2 regions of the Rhodoferax sp. GW822-FHT02A01 genome follow, and region 2 is predicted to be linked to the other one. Evidence: predicted binding sites of a transcription regulator. Region 2 holds the regulator's gene; the other holds the start of a gene.
What was found. Region 2 encodes sigma-54, which starts transcription at its own class of promoters, with help from an activator protein. Its sites were predicted from a motif close to TGGCANGNAANCTGCTTT; they were not measured.
Positions count from the first base shown of each region.

Region 1: a site for sigma-54 is predicted at 3,923-3,940, ahead of AAGF34_RS22925 (transglutaminase family protein). Genes of this name have one in related genera too.

Region 1 covers NZ_CP152376.1:4,836,165-4,841,484, reverse strand. The annotation lists gene AAGF34_RS22930 (crotonase/enoyl-CoA hydratase family protein) at 1-253, shown strand, start outside; gene AAGF34_RS22925 (transglutaminase family protein) at 257-3,814, opposite strand; gene AAGF34_RS22920 (ComEC/Rec2 family competence protein) at 3,980-4,828, shown strand.
Region 2 covers NZ_CP152376.1:582,810-588,129, reverse strand. The annotation lists gene AAGF34_RS02720 (thiol:disulfide interchange protein DsbA/DsbL) at 1-67, shown strand, start outside; gene AAGF34_RS02715 (exopolyphosphatase) at 164-1,093, shown strand; gene lptA (lipopolysaccharide transport periplasmic protein LptA) at 1,202-1,822, shown strand; gene lptB (LPS export ABC transporter ATP-binding protein) at 1,819-2,574, shown strand; gene rpoN (RNA polymerase factor sigma-54) at 2,574-4,169, shown strand; gene AAGF34_RS02695 (class I SAM-dependent RNA methyltransferase) at 4,166-5,320, shown strand, end outside.

The sequences.
Region 1 (5,320 bases), 1.2 Mb from region 2:
CCTGGTCAACCGCACGTTTGAGTCGAAGGAGGCCTTGTACCAAGGGGTGCAGGAAATCGCCGCGACCATCGCGCTCAAGGGCCCCCTGGCCATACGCGGCACCAAGGAGATGATCACCTACGCCCGCGACCACAGCGTGGCCGACGGACTGAATTACGTCGCAACCTGGAACGCCGCCATGCTCATGAGCGCGGATCTGGCCGAGGCCATGCAGGCCTCCCTGCAAAAGCGCAAGCCGGTATTCAAGGACTGAGCGTCAGCCCCTGCGCAAATCCTTGGTGAACGGAAACTCCTTGCTGGCCGCCACGTTGATGGTGGCCGGGGGAATGACCAGGGTGCCAGGCGTATGGCCCATGGCGGCAAAGCGCGACAGGCGGCGGCTCTCGGCCTCAAACGCGTTGACCGGGAAGTTCTCGTAGGCCAGGCCGCCCGGGTGGGTAACGAAGTACTGGCAGCCACCCACCGAGCGCTTCATCCAGGTGTCCACGATGTCAAAGGTCAGCGGCGCATGCAGGCCGATGCTGGGGTGCAGGCTGCTGGGCGGGTTCCAGGCCTTGTAGCGCACACCGGCAACAAATTCGCCCACCGTACCCGTGCTCTGCATGGGCAAGGCCTTGCCGTTGCAGGTGATGACGTAGCGGCTCTCGTTGAGGCCGCTCACGCGCACCTCCATGCGCTCCAGGCTGGAGTCCACATAGCGCGCGGTACCACCGGCACTGCTTTCCTCACCCATCACATGCCAGGGTTCCAGCGCGTTACGCAAGGTGAGCTCGATGCCCATGGACTGCACACCACCCACCAGCGGAAAGCGGAACTCGAAATGCGGTGCAAACCAGCTCTCATCGAATGCATAGCCGGCCTGCTTCATCTCACCGATGACATCGTGGAAGTCCATCTGGATGAAAGTCGGCAGCATGAAGCGGTCATGCAGCTCGGTGCCCCAACGGGTGACCGGGGCCTTGTAAGGCGTTTTCCAGAAGCGGGCCACCAGGGCACGCAACAGCAACTGCTGCACGCTGCTCATGTGCGGATGCGGCGGCATCTCGAAGGCGCGCAGTTCCAGCAGCCCCAAGCGGCCCGTGCTGGAATCGGGCGAGTACATCTTGTCGATGGAGAACTCGCTGCGGTGGGTGTTGCCGGTAACGTCGATCAGGATGTTGCGCAAGGTGCGGTCCACCAGCCAGGGCGGCATGCTCTGGCCATAGGTTTCGCGGTTCTTGTAAATCTGCTCGATGGCGATTTCCAGCTCGTACAGCTGGTCGTTGCGCGCCTCGTCCACACGCGGTGCCTGGCTGGTCGGGCCGACAAACATGCCGCTGAACAGGTAGCTAAGGCTTGGGTGGTTGTGCCAGTACAGCAGCAGGCTGGCCAGCAGTTCGGGTTTGCGCAAAAAGGGGCTGTCCGCCGGTGTGGCGCCACCCATCACGAAGTGGTTGCCGCCACCGGTGCCGGTGTGGCGACCATCGGTCATGAACTTCTCGGCCGACAGGCGCGACTCGAAGGCCGCGTTGTACAGGAACTCGGTGTTGTAGACGAGTTCCTTCCAATGGGTAACAGGGTGGATGTTGACTTCGATCACGCCGGGGTCGGGCGTGACTTGCAGCAGCTTGAGACGTGGATCGCGCGGAGGCGGGTAGCCTTCCAGCACGATCTTGACCTTCAGCTCGGTGGCAGTGGCTTCGATGGCGGCCAGCAGGTCCAGATAGTCCTCCAGCAGTTCCAGCGGCGGCATGAACACGTACATCACGCCGGACTTTTCCCCCACAGCCTCGGCCTTGGGGCCGTTGGCGCGGCGCGGGTCACGCACTTCCACGCACAGCGCGGTGCGGGTGATCCAGTGGGCAGACTCCTGCCGGTTGGGCATGCGGGCAAAGTCGGCCGGTTCTGCCTGGGCGCTGCTTTGGGCATTGGCCGCGACTGCGCTGCTTGCCGCACTGGCGCGGCTCTGGGTTTTGCGCGCGGCTTCACTCTGCGCGCCGGTGCCAGCCAGATACGGTGTAGCGCCACCTGGAGCACCGTTGCTGCCCAAGGTACCCGCCTTGTCGGCTCCTGTTGCCGCCGTTGAGCCAGCAACCGAGCCGCCCGGCGCATAGCGCTGTGCAAATGCGGCATGCGGGGGCAACGCGCCGCGCGGCGCGGTCGGGTCCAGCTCCACCAGATAGGGATAGTCGCCTTCGCTGACCCAGGGCAGGGAGTCCAGCGGCAGGCGCAGGCCCATGGGGGAGTCGCCGGGCATCAGGTACATGCGCTCGTCCCGGAAGAACCAGGGGCCGGTCTTCCACTCAGGGCCGGTCAGGCGCGGGCCGTCACTGGACTTGAGTGGCAGCACAAAGCCCACCACCGAGTCGAGCTTTTGCTCGAACACGCGGCGCAGGCGCGAGCGTTCCATCTCGTCGTCCAGGCGCGACTTGAAGGGGTCCACATTGACCGGCAAGCGGCGTTCGCGCCAGAGGTAGTACCAGGTGTCCTCGTAGGCGGGCTGCACGTATTTGTCGGTCAGGCCCAGGCGAGCCGCCAGGGTGCGGATGAAGCGGCCCGCTTCCTCGCTGCTGTAATGCGTGGGGTTGCGCTCGTCCACAAATAGCGCGGGATTTTTCCAGACCGGTTGCTTGTCGGCGCGCCAGTAGATGTTCAGGGCCCAGCGCGGCAATTGCTCGCCCGGGTACCACTTGCCCTGGCCGAAGTGCAGAAAACCGCCCTGGCCGTATTCGTCACGCAGCTTGTGCACCAGGGCAGTGGCAAAGCCGCGCTTGGTTGGGCCCAATGCGTCGGTATTCCATTCGGCCGCATCGCGGTCATCCACCGCGACAAAGGTGGGCTCGCCGCCCATGGTCAGGCGCACGTCGCCAGCAACCAGTTCGCCATCGACCTGCTCGCCCAGTTCCATCACCGCGTCCCATTGTTCCGGGGTGTAGGGCTTGGTGACACGCGGTGACTCGTACAGGCGGGTGACCTGCATGTGGTGGCTGAACTCGACCTCGCTCTTGTCCACGCCGCCTTCGATAGGCGCAGCGCCCGAGGGTTGTGGCGTGCAGGCCAGGGGGATGTGGCCTTCGCCCGCCAGCAGACCGGAGGTCGCATCCAAACCGATCCAGCCGGCACCGGGCAGGTACACCTCGCACCATGCGTGCAGGTCGGTGAAGTCCACTTCGGTGCCGCTGGGGCCGTCCAGTGCCTTCACGTCGGGCTTGAGCTGGATCAGATAGCCGGAAACAAAACGCGCGGCCAAGCCGCAGTGGCGCAGCAGTTGGACCATCAGCCAGGCCGAGTCACGGCAGGAGCCGGAGGCCTTGGTCAGGGTTTCATCCGGCGTCTGCACGCCGGGCTCCATGCGGATGGTGTAGTTCACATCCTTGTGCACCATCTGGTTCAGGTCCACCAGGAACATGACGCTGCGGCGCTTGGTGTAGTCGATCTTCTTGAGATAGCTCTCGACCAGCGGCGTCATCTTGTCCGCCATCAGGTAGGGCGCGAGCTCCTGCTTGAGGTTGGCTTCGTAGGTGAAGGGGAACTCTTCCGCCTCGGGCTCCAGAAAGAAGTCGAAGGGGTTGTACACCGCCATTTCGACCACCAGATCCACCGTGACCTTGAACTCGCGGGTCTTTTCCGGAAACACCAGGCGCGCCTGGTAGTTGGAAAACGGGTCCTGCTGCCAGTTCAGAAAATGGGTCTCGGGCTCGACCTTGAGCGAATACGAGATGACCTTGCTGCGGCAATGGGGCGCCGGGCGCAGGCGGATGACCTGCGGGCCCAGGGCCACCAGCCGGTCGTAGCTGTAGTGGGTAACGTGGTTGAGCGCTGCGTGAATGGACATAGGTGGTGTATCTCGGTAGATAGGTGCTTGGGCCTCGTCTGGCGTGTGCAGGTCGCTTCGATAGTAGCAAGAGTTCATTGTCCGGCTTTGACAGCCGTCACCTTGGTAAAAGCAAGAGACGGGCCATCCCGCTTGGTGCCTGCCCGAACCGCTAGCATGCAGGGCATGGCCGAAGTGCATCTTTTCAGCTCAGACCCACCGCACCAGCGCGTCGGCCCCTTTGCCGCATTGCTGGGCTGGGTGCTGGGGGCGGCCCTGCAACTGCAGCAGGCTAACCTGTGGCCGCTCCGGGCCTACCTGCTCCTGGCGCTGGCGGGTCTGGCGTGGTGCGTGTGGCAACGCCGCCGGCCGGCCTGGGCACGGAAGCACCGACAGTTGGGCTGGTTGCTGGCGATGGCACTGCTCGGGTTTGCCAGCACCGGTTTGCGTTGCCTGGCATACGAGACGCGAACCCTGCTGCCGGCGCTGGAAGGGCGGGACGTGCAGGTCACGGGCGTGGTCGTCGACATGCCGCAGCGCAGTGAGGCCGGCTTGCGCTTTACCTTGGCCATCGAGGCGGCCGTGTTGGACGGGCAACCAGTGGACATGCCACCCCGGGTTGATGTGGGCTGGTACACCACCGGTGTATCTGCAACAGGCGATACGGTGGCCTTGCAGCGCCAGCCCGAGGACGTGCATGCCGGAGAGCGTTGGCGCATGACCTTGCGGCTCAAGGCGCCACACGGCAGCCGAAACCCTTTTGGCTTTGACTACGAACTGTGGTTGTGGGAGCGCGGGGTCCAGGCAACGGCCTATGTGAGGGCCAGTGCAGCGGACCCGGTACCGCAGCTGCTGGGGCAGACCTGGACGCACCCGGTGGCGCTGCTGCGTCAGACGGTACGTGAGCGCATTGCGACCCATGTGGAGCAGCGTCAGTATGCAGGGCTGATTGCCGCATTGGTGGTGGGCGACCAGAACGCTATAGATGGTTTTGGGAAAAAGAGTTCTTCCTTGAGCTATTTCCTCAATAAATAAAGAAAAACTGAGGAAAATCAACGAACTTTTAAGAAGGGCTAACTCTTCGAGCTGCCCAAACCACATTTGGGCGGGCAAATGAGTGCTTCCCTGGCATATTGGGTCCTTCCGCACATGTGGGTAAAAGAGTCTTTCTCTGACCGAAAAGATTGCATCCGCAAGAGTGCACCAAATTTGAATCAATCTGCTCTTTGGATGCTGAGGCACCCAATGGGGGCGGTTAGTTGCACTCCCGCACTTTGTTAGGAGCGGATTTTCAAGGAGCGTTTTCGATAAGTACTGCCGAATGCTGCCGGAGAAGTTTTCTATTGCCGGGTACTCTTGCGAAGGCTGTGTAGCTCTTTGCCATATCGCTGCATCACGTTGGCGATCATTTCCGGAAGGCCAATTTCCAAGCCTAAAGCGAACGACTCAATTACCCATGGCATATCTCAGGGAATCACTATTTGCCCAATAAGTGGAAAATTCCTTATAAATCAACGGTCAGTTACA
Region 2 (5,320 bases):
CAAGGGCATGGACAAGGCTATCAAGGTCGTTGAAGCCCTGGCTGCGACAGTGCGCAGCGGCAAATAGGAAAACCCTGAGGCCGGGTCCACGGTCGCGGGTGACAAGTGACGTATCCCCGAACTAGAATGATTGCAATATCAATCACTCAGCGGGGCATACGCCATGTCGGATTCCAAGTTCAGGCTTATTACAAGAAGTGACTTTGACGGCCTGGTATGCGCCGTCTTGCTCAAAGAGCTGAACCTGATTGATGACATCAAGTTCGTCCATCCCAAGGATATGCAGGATGGCAAGATCGAGGTCACCAGCCGCGATATCACCACCAATCTCCCCTACGTCCCGGGGGTGCACCTGTCGTTTGACCACCATGCGTCAGAGACCTTGCGCAACGATGTTGCCGCCAACCATGTGATCCACCCGGATGCGCCATCGGCTGCGCGGGTGGTGTTTGAACATTACGGTGGCACCGCCCAGTTTGGCGCGCGCTTCAATGAAATGATGGAGGCCGTCGACAAGGGTGACTCCGCGCAGTTCAGTGTTGATGAAATCCTCAACCCCACTGGCTGGGTGCTGCTGAATTACCTGATGGATTCGCGTACCGGCCTGGGCCGTTTCCGCGAATTCCGGGTCAGCAACTACCAGCTGATGATGGATCTGATCGACTACTGCCGCACCCATGGCATTGACGACATACTGAAGCTGCCCGACGTGATGGAGCGGGTGGAGTTGTATTTCGAGCATGCCCAGAAGGCCAAAGCCCAGCTGCAGCTGTGTTCCACGGTCCACAACAACGTGGTGGTGTTGGACCTGCGCCACGAAGACACCATCTACGCGGTGAACCGCTTCATGGTGTATGCGCTGTTTCCCCAGGCCAACGTGTCCATCCATGTGATGTGGGGCGTGCAAAAGCAAAACACCGTCTGCGCGGTGGGCAAATCCATCACCAACCGGACCTCGCGCATCAATATCGGTGCCTTGATGCTGGTGTACGGTGGGGGTGGCCATGAAAATGCTGGAACCTGCCAGGTACCCAATGAGCGGGCCGACACGGTGGTCAAAGAGCTGGTTTCCCGCATCAACACCGTAGGTTGAACTTCTGCGGGTAATCCCGCACACACGATTCAATTTTCGTCAAGGCATAAAACATGCCATGCGCTCGCTACAATGGCCGTGCGCACTGTGTGCAAGTTTCGTGCCTTTATGAAAAAACACATTCTTTTCTCGTTGGTGATTGCTACGCTGCTGTTTGCAGCCGGTGGCGTGCGCGCCGAAAAAGCCGACCAGAAAAAGCCCATGAACATCGAGGCCGACGCGCTGCGCTATGACGACCTCAAGCAGGTCAGCGTATTCACCGGCAAGGTTGTGCTGACCAAGGGAACCATCGTGATCCGCGCAGATCGGCTGGATGTGCGCCAGGATCCTGACGGATATCAATTTGGCGTTGCCACCGGTTCCGCAGACAAGCTGGCCTTCTACCGGCAGAAGCGCGAAGCCTTGGACGAGTTCATCGAGGGGGAGGGCGAAACCATCACCTATGACGGCAAGGCCGATACCGTGACCTTCACCGGCAAGGCGCAGTTGCGCCGACTGCGTGGCGCCACGTTGGCCGATGAAATCACCGGCGGTGTCATCGTTTATGAAAATCTCACCGACCTGTTTACGGTCGATGGTGCCGCCAACACCAAGGGACCGACAGGCGCCCTGGGAACCGGTCGCGTGCGGGTCATGCTGACCCCCAAGCCCGAAGCCAGTGCTCCGGCGCCTGCCGCAACCCCGTTGCCGCTCAAACCATCCGCGACCCTGGGGGGGGCCGCCAAGTGAGTGGTTTTGCTGCGGGGAACTTGACGGCGCAACATCTGCAAAAGTCCTATGGCAAGCGCCAGGTGGTCAAGGACGTGTCTCTGACCGTGCGTACGGGCGAAGTGGTGGGCCTGCTGGGTCCCAACGGCGCTGGCAAGACCACCTCGTTTTACATCATCGTGGGACTGCTACGGGCCAGTGGAGGAGACATCTCCATCGACGGCAATTCGATCGAGTCCATGCCCATACACCGGCGCGCGCGTCTGGGGCTGGGCTACCTGCCGCAGGAAGCCTCGATTTTTCGCAAGCTCAATGTGGAAGACAACGTGCGCGCCGTGCTGGAACTGCAGCGCGACGAAGACGGCACTCCATTGCGCAGCGCGGAGATCGAGAAGCGGCTGACCAATCTGCTGCAGGAATTGCGGGTCGAGCACTTGCGCGAGTCTCCGGCGCTGGCCTTGTCGGGCGGTGAGCGGCGGCGCGTGGAGATTGCCCGCGCTTTGGCTACCGGGCCGCGTTTCATCCTGCTGGACGAGCCGTTTGCCGGCATCGACCCGATTGCGGTGATCGAGATCCAGCGCATCATCAACTTCCTCAAGGCGCGCGGCATCGGGGTGCTCATCACCGACCACAATGTGCGCGAGACCCTGGGCATTTGCGACCACGCCTACATCATCAGTGATGGCCGCGTGCTGGCCGAAGGCACGCCTTCGGAAATTGTTGACAACCCCGAGGTACGCCGCGTGTACCTGGGTGAAAACTTCAAGATGTAATGAAGCAAGGTCTCTCATTACGCGTCTCCCAGCATCTGGCGCTCACGCCCCAGTTGCAGCAGTCGATCCGTCTTCTGCAGCTCTCCACGCTCGAACTGAGCCAGGAAGTGGAGCAGATGCTGGACGAGAACCCTTTTCTGGAACTGGGTGAGGACCATGCCGAGCGGGAAGAGTTCGGCATCGCACAGGCGGATACGCCGGTCAGTGAAGGCGACAAGGATGTGGAGTTTTCCGCCACCATGCCCGACCTGGGCAGCAGCACCGTGGCCTCCACCAGCAGTGATGAAGACAACAGTCCCCTGAGCGGGGACGAAGGCATCGACTGGGAAGGCGACGGCACCACCGAAATGACCCCGGACGACGGCGAGTGGGGCGTCGAGGCCAAGGCCAGTACCAATAACCTCACTGGCGACGAAGACAAGGACGCCACCGAGCTGGCCCGCACGCAGGAGAGCTTGCAGGCCTTCCTGCATCGGCAGACACTGGGTTTGCGCCTGAGCGCCGAAGACGCTGCCGCGCTGCGTTTCCTGATCGAGTCGCTCAACGATGACGGCTATCTGGAAGAGCCGCTCGAGGACCTGGCCCGCACCTTGAACCCGCAGGATGAAGAGCAGTTGTACGACCTGGTGCACCATTTCTCGGTAGCCCTGGGACTGCTGCAAAGCCTGGAGCCGGTTGGCGTCGGTGCCCGCAATTTGAGCGAGTGCCTCAGTCTGCAATTGAAAGCTCTGCTGCGCAATCCGGACCTGGAAGACGAAGAGCGCGAGCAACTGGAAGTGGCCCTGCGCATTTGCCAGCAGCCCATGGAATTGCTGGCGCGCCGTGACATCAAGCGGCTGGTGCAATTGGGCGTGGGCAGCGATGCCCTGGTGCGCGAGGCCATAGCGCAGATTGCGCGGCTGGAACCCAAGCCGGGGCGGCGCTTTATCGACGTGGAGCGCAACATCGTGGTGCCCGACGTGCTGGTGGTGCCGGTGACCAACGCCAACAAGGCGGCTGCACCCAAGTTCCGCGTCATGCTCAATCCCGATGTGATGCCGCGCCTCAAGGTGCATGACATCTACGCCAATGTGCTGCGCAACCACCGCGGTGGCAAGGACAGCGCCAGCCACGCCGCGCTGCAGCAACGGCTGCAGGAGGCGCGTTGGTTCATCAAGAACATCCAGCAGCGCTTTGACACCATCCTGCGCGTGAGCACGGCGATTGTGGAGCGGCAGAAGAGCTTCTTCACCCATGGCGAATTGGCCATGCGCCCGCTGGTGCTGCGTGAGATCGCCGACGAACTGGGCTTGCACGAGTCCACCATCAGCCGCGTGACCACCGCCAAGTACATGGCAACGCCTTTTGGCACCTTTGAGCTGAAGTACTTCTTCGGCTCCGGCCTGGGCACTGAGTCCGGCGGCAATGCGTCCAGCACCGCGGTGCGTGCACTCATCAAGCAGTTCATCAGCGCCGAAAGTGCCAAGAAGCCGCTGTCAGACAACCAGATATCCGAGATGCTCAAGGAGCAGGGTATTGAATGTGCCCGGCGCACTGTGGCCAAATACCGCGAGGGGCTGAAGATCGCCCCCGCATCCCTGCGCAAGGCGCTATGAACCAACTGCAACTCTTTCTTCCCTGCGCCGCCGGTGTGGAGGATTACCTCGCGCCCGAAATCCTGCGCATCACCGGCCTGCCGCCCGGTTGCATCACCAAGCAGCGTGGCGGTGTGGCCGTGCGCACATCGTTCACGGACGCCATGCGCCTGAACCTGTACTGCCGCCTGGCACAGCGTGTGCTGGTGCTGGTGTCGTACACCGAATACCGCAACGAGCAGGACCTGTACCGCGCCGCCATGGCGGTGCCGTGGGAGCGCTGGTTCACACCGCGCGAGACCATCAAGATCGAGGTCACCGCCCAGCACAGCCCATTGACGTCGCTGAACTTTGCAGCACTCAAGGTCAAGGATGCCGTCTGCGACCGCTTCCGCGAGACTTCGGGGGGCGTGCGTCCTGATGTCAACACACAGTGGCCCGATGTGCGCATCTATGCCCACCTCACCACTGACAGCTGCTCGCTCTACATTGACACGTCCGGTGAGCCATTGTTCAAGCGGGGCTGGCGCGAGGACAAGGGCGATGCGCCGTTGAAAGAGACCTTGGCAGCCGCCATGATCGCCGCCAGCGGCTGGGCCGATGGTGACGACGACCTGATGCCCTTGTACGACCCCTGCTGCGGCAGCGGCACCATTGCCATCGAAGCCGCGCAGATTGCCTGCAATATTGCGGCGGGCTCGTTGCGCCGCTTTGCCTTCGAGAAGTTTGTGCCCTTCCAGCCCAAGGTCTGGCAGGCCATGAAGCAGGAAGCGGCTGACGCCGTGGTCAAGCCCGAGCCCGGCCAGAAAGCTCTGATCTACGGCAGCGATGTGTCGCACCGCATGGTCGACTTCGCGCAGCGCAACGCGGAGCGCGCGGGCGTGGCCGATGTCATCGAGTTCCGTGGTGGTGACGCCCTGCAGCGCATGCCACCCATCGAAGGCGGTGGCGTCATGCTGCTGAACCCACCCTACGGCGAGCGCATCGGCATTGGCGGTGTGGCCGGTGAGGGCGTGCAGGCCCGCTATGGCGCCCGCGAACTGGCCGAGACCGAAGACGGTGTGGCCTTCTTCACCCAATTGGCCAGCCACTGGAAGAAAAACTTCTCCGGCTGGACTGCCTGGATGCTCACGCCAGACCTCAAGCTGCCTGGCAAGATGCGCCTGAAAGAG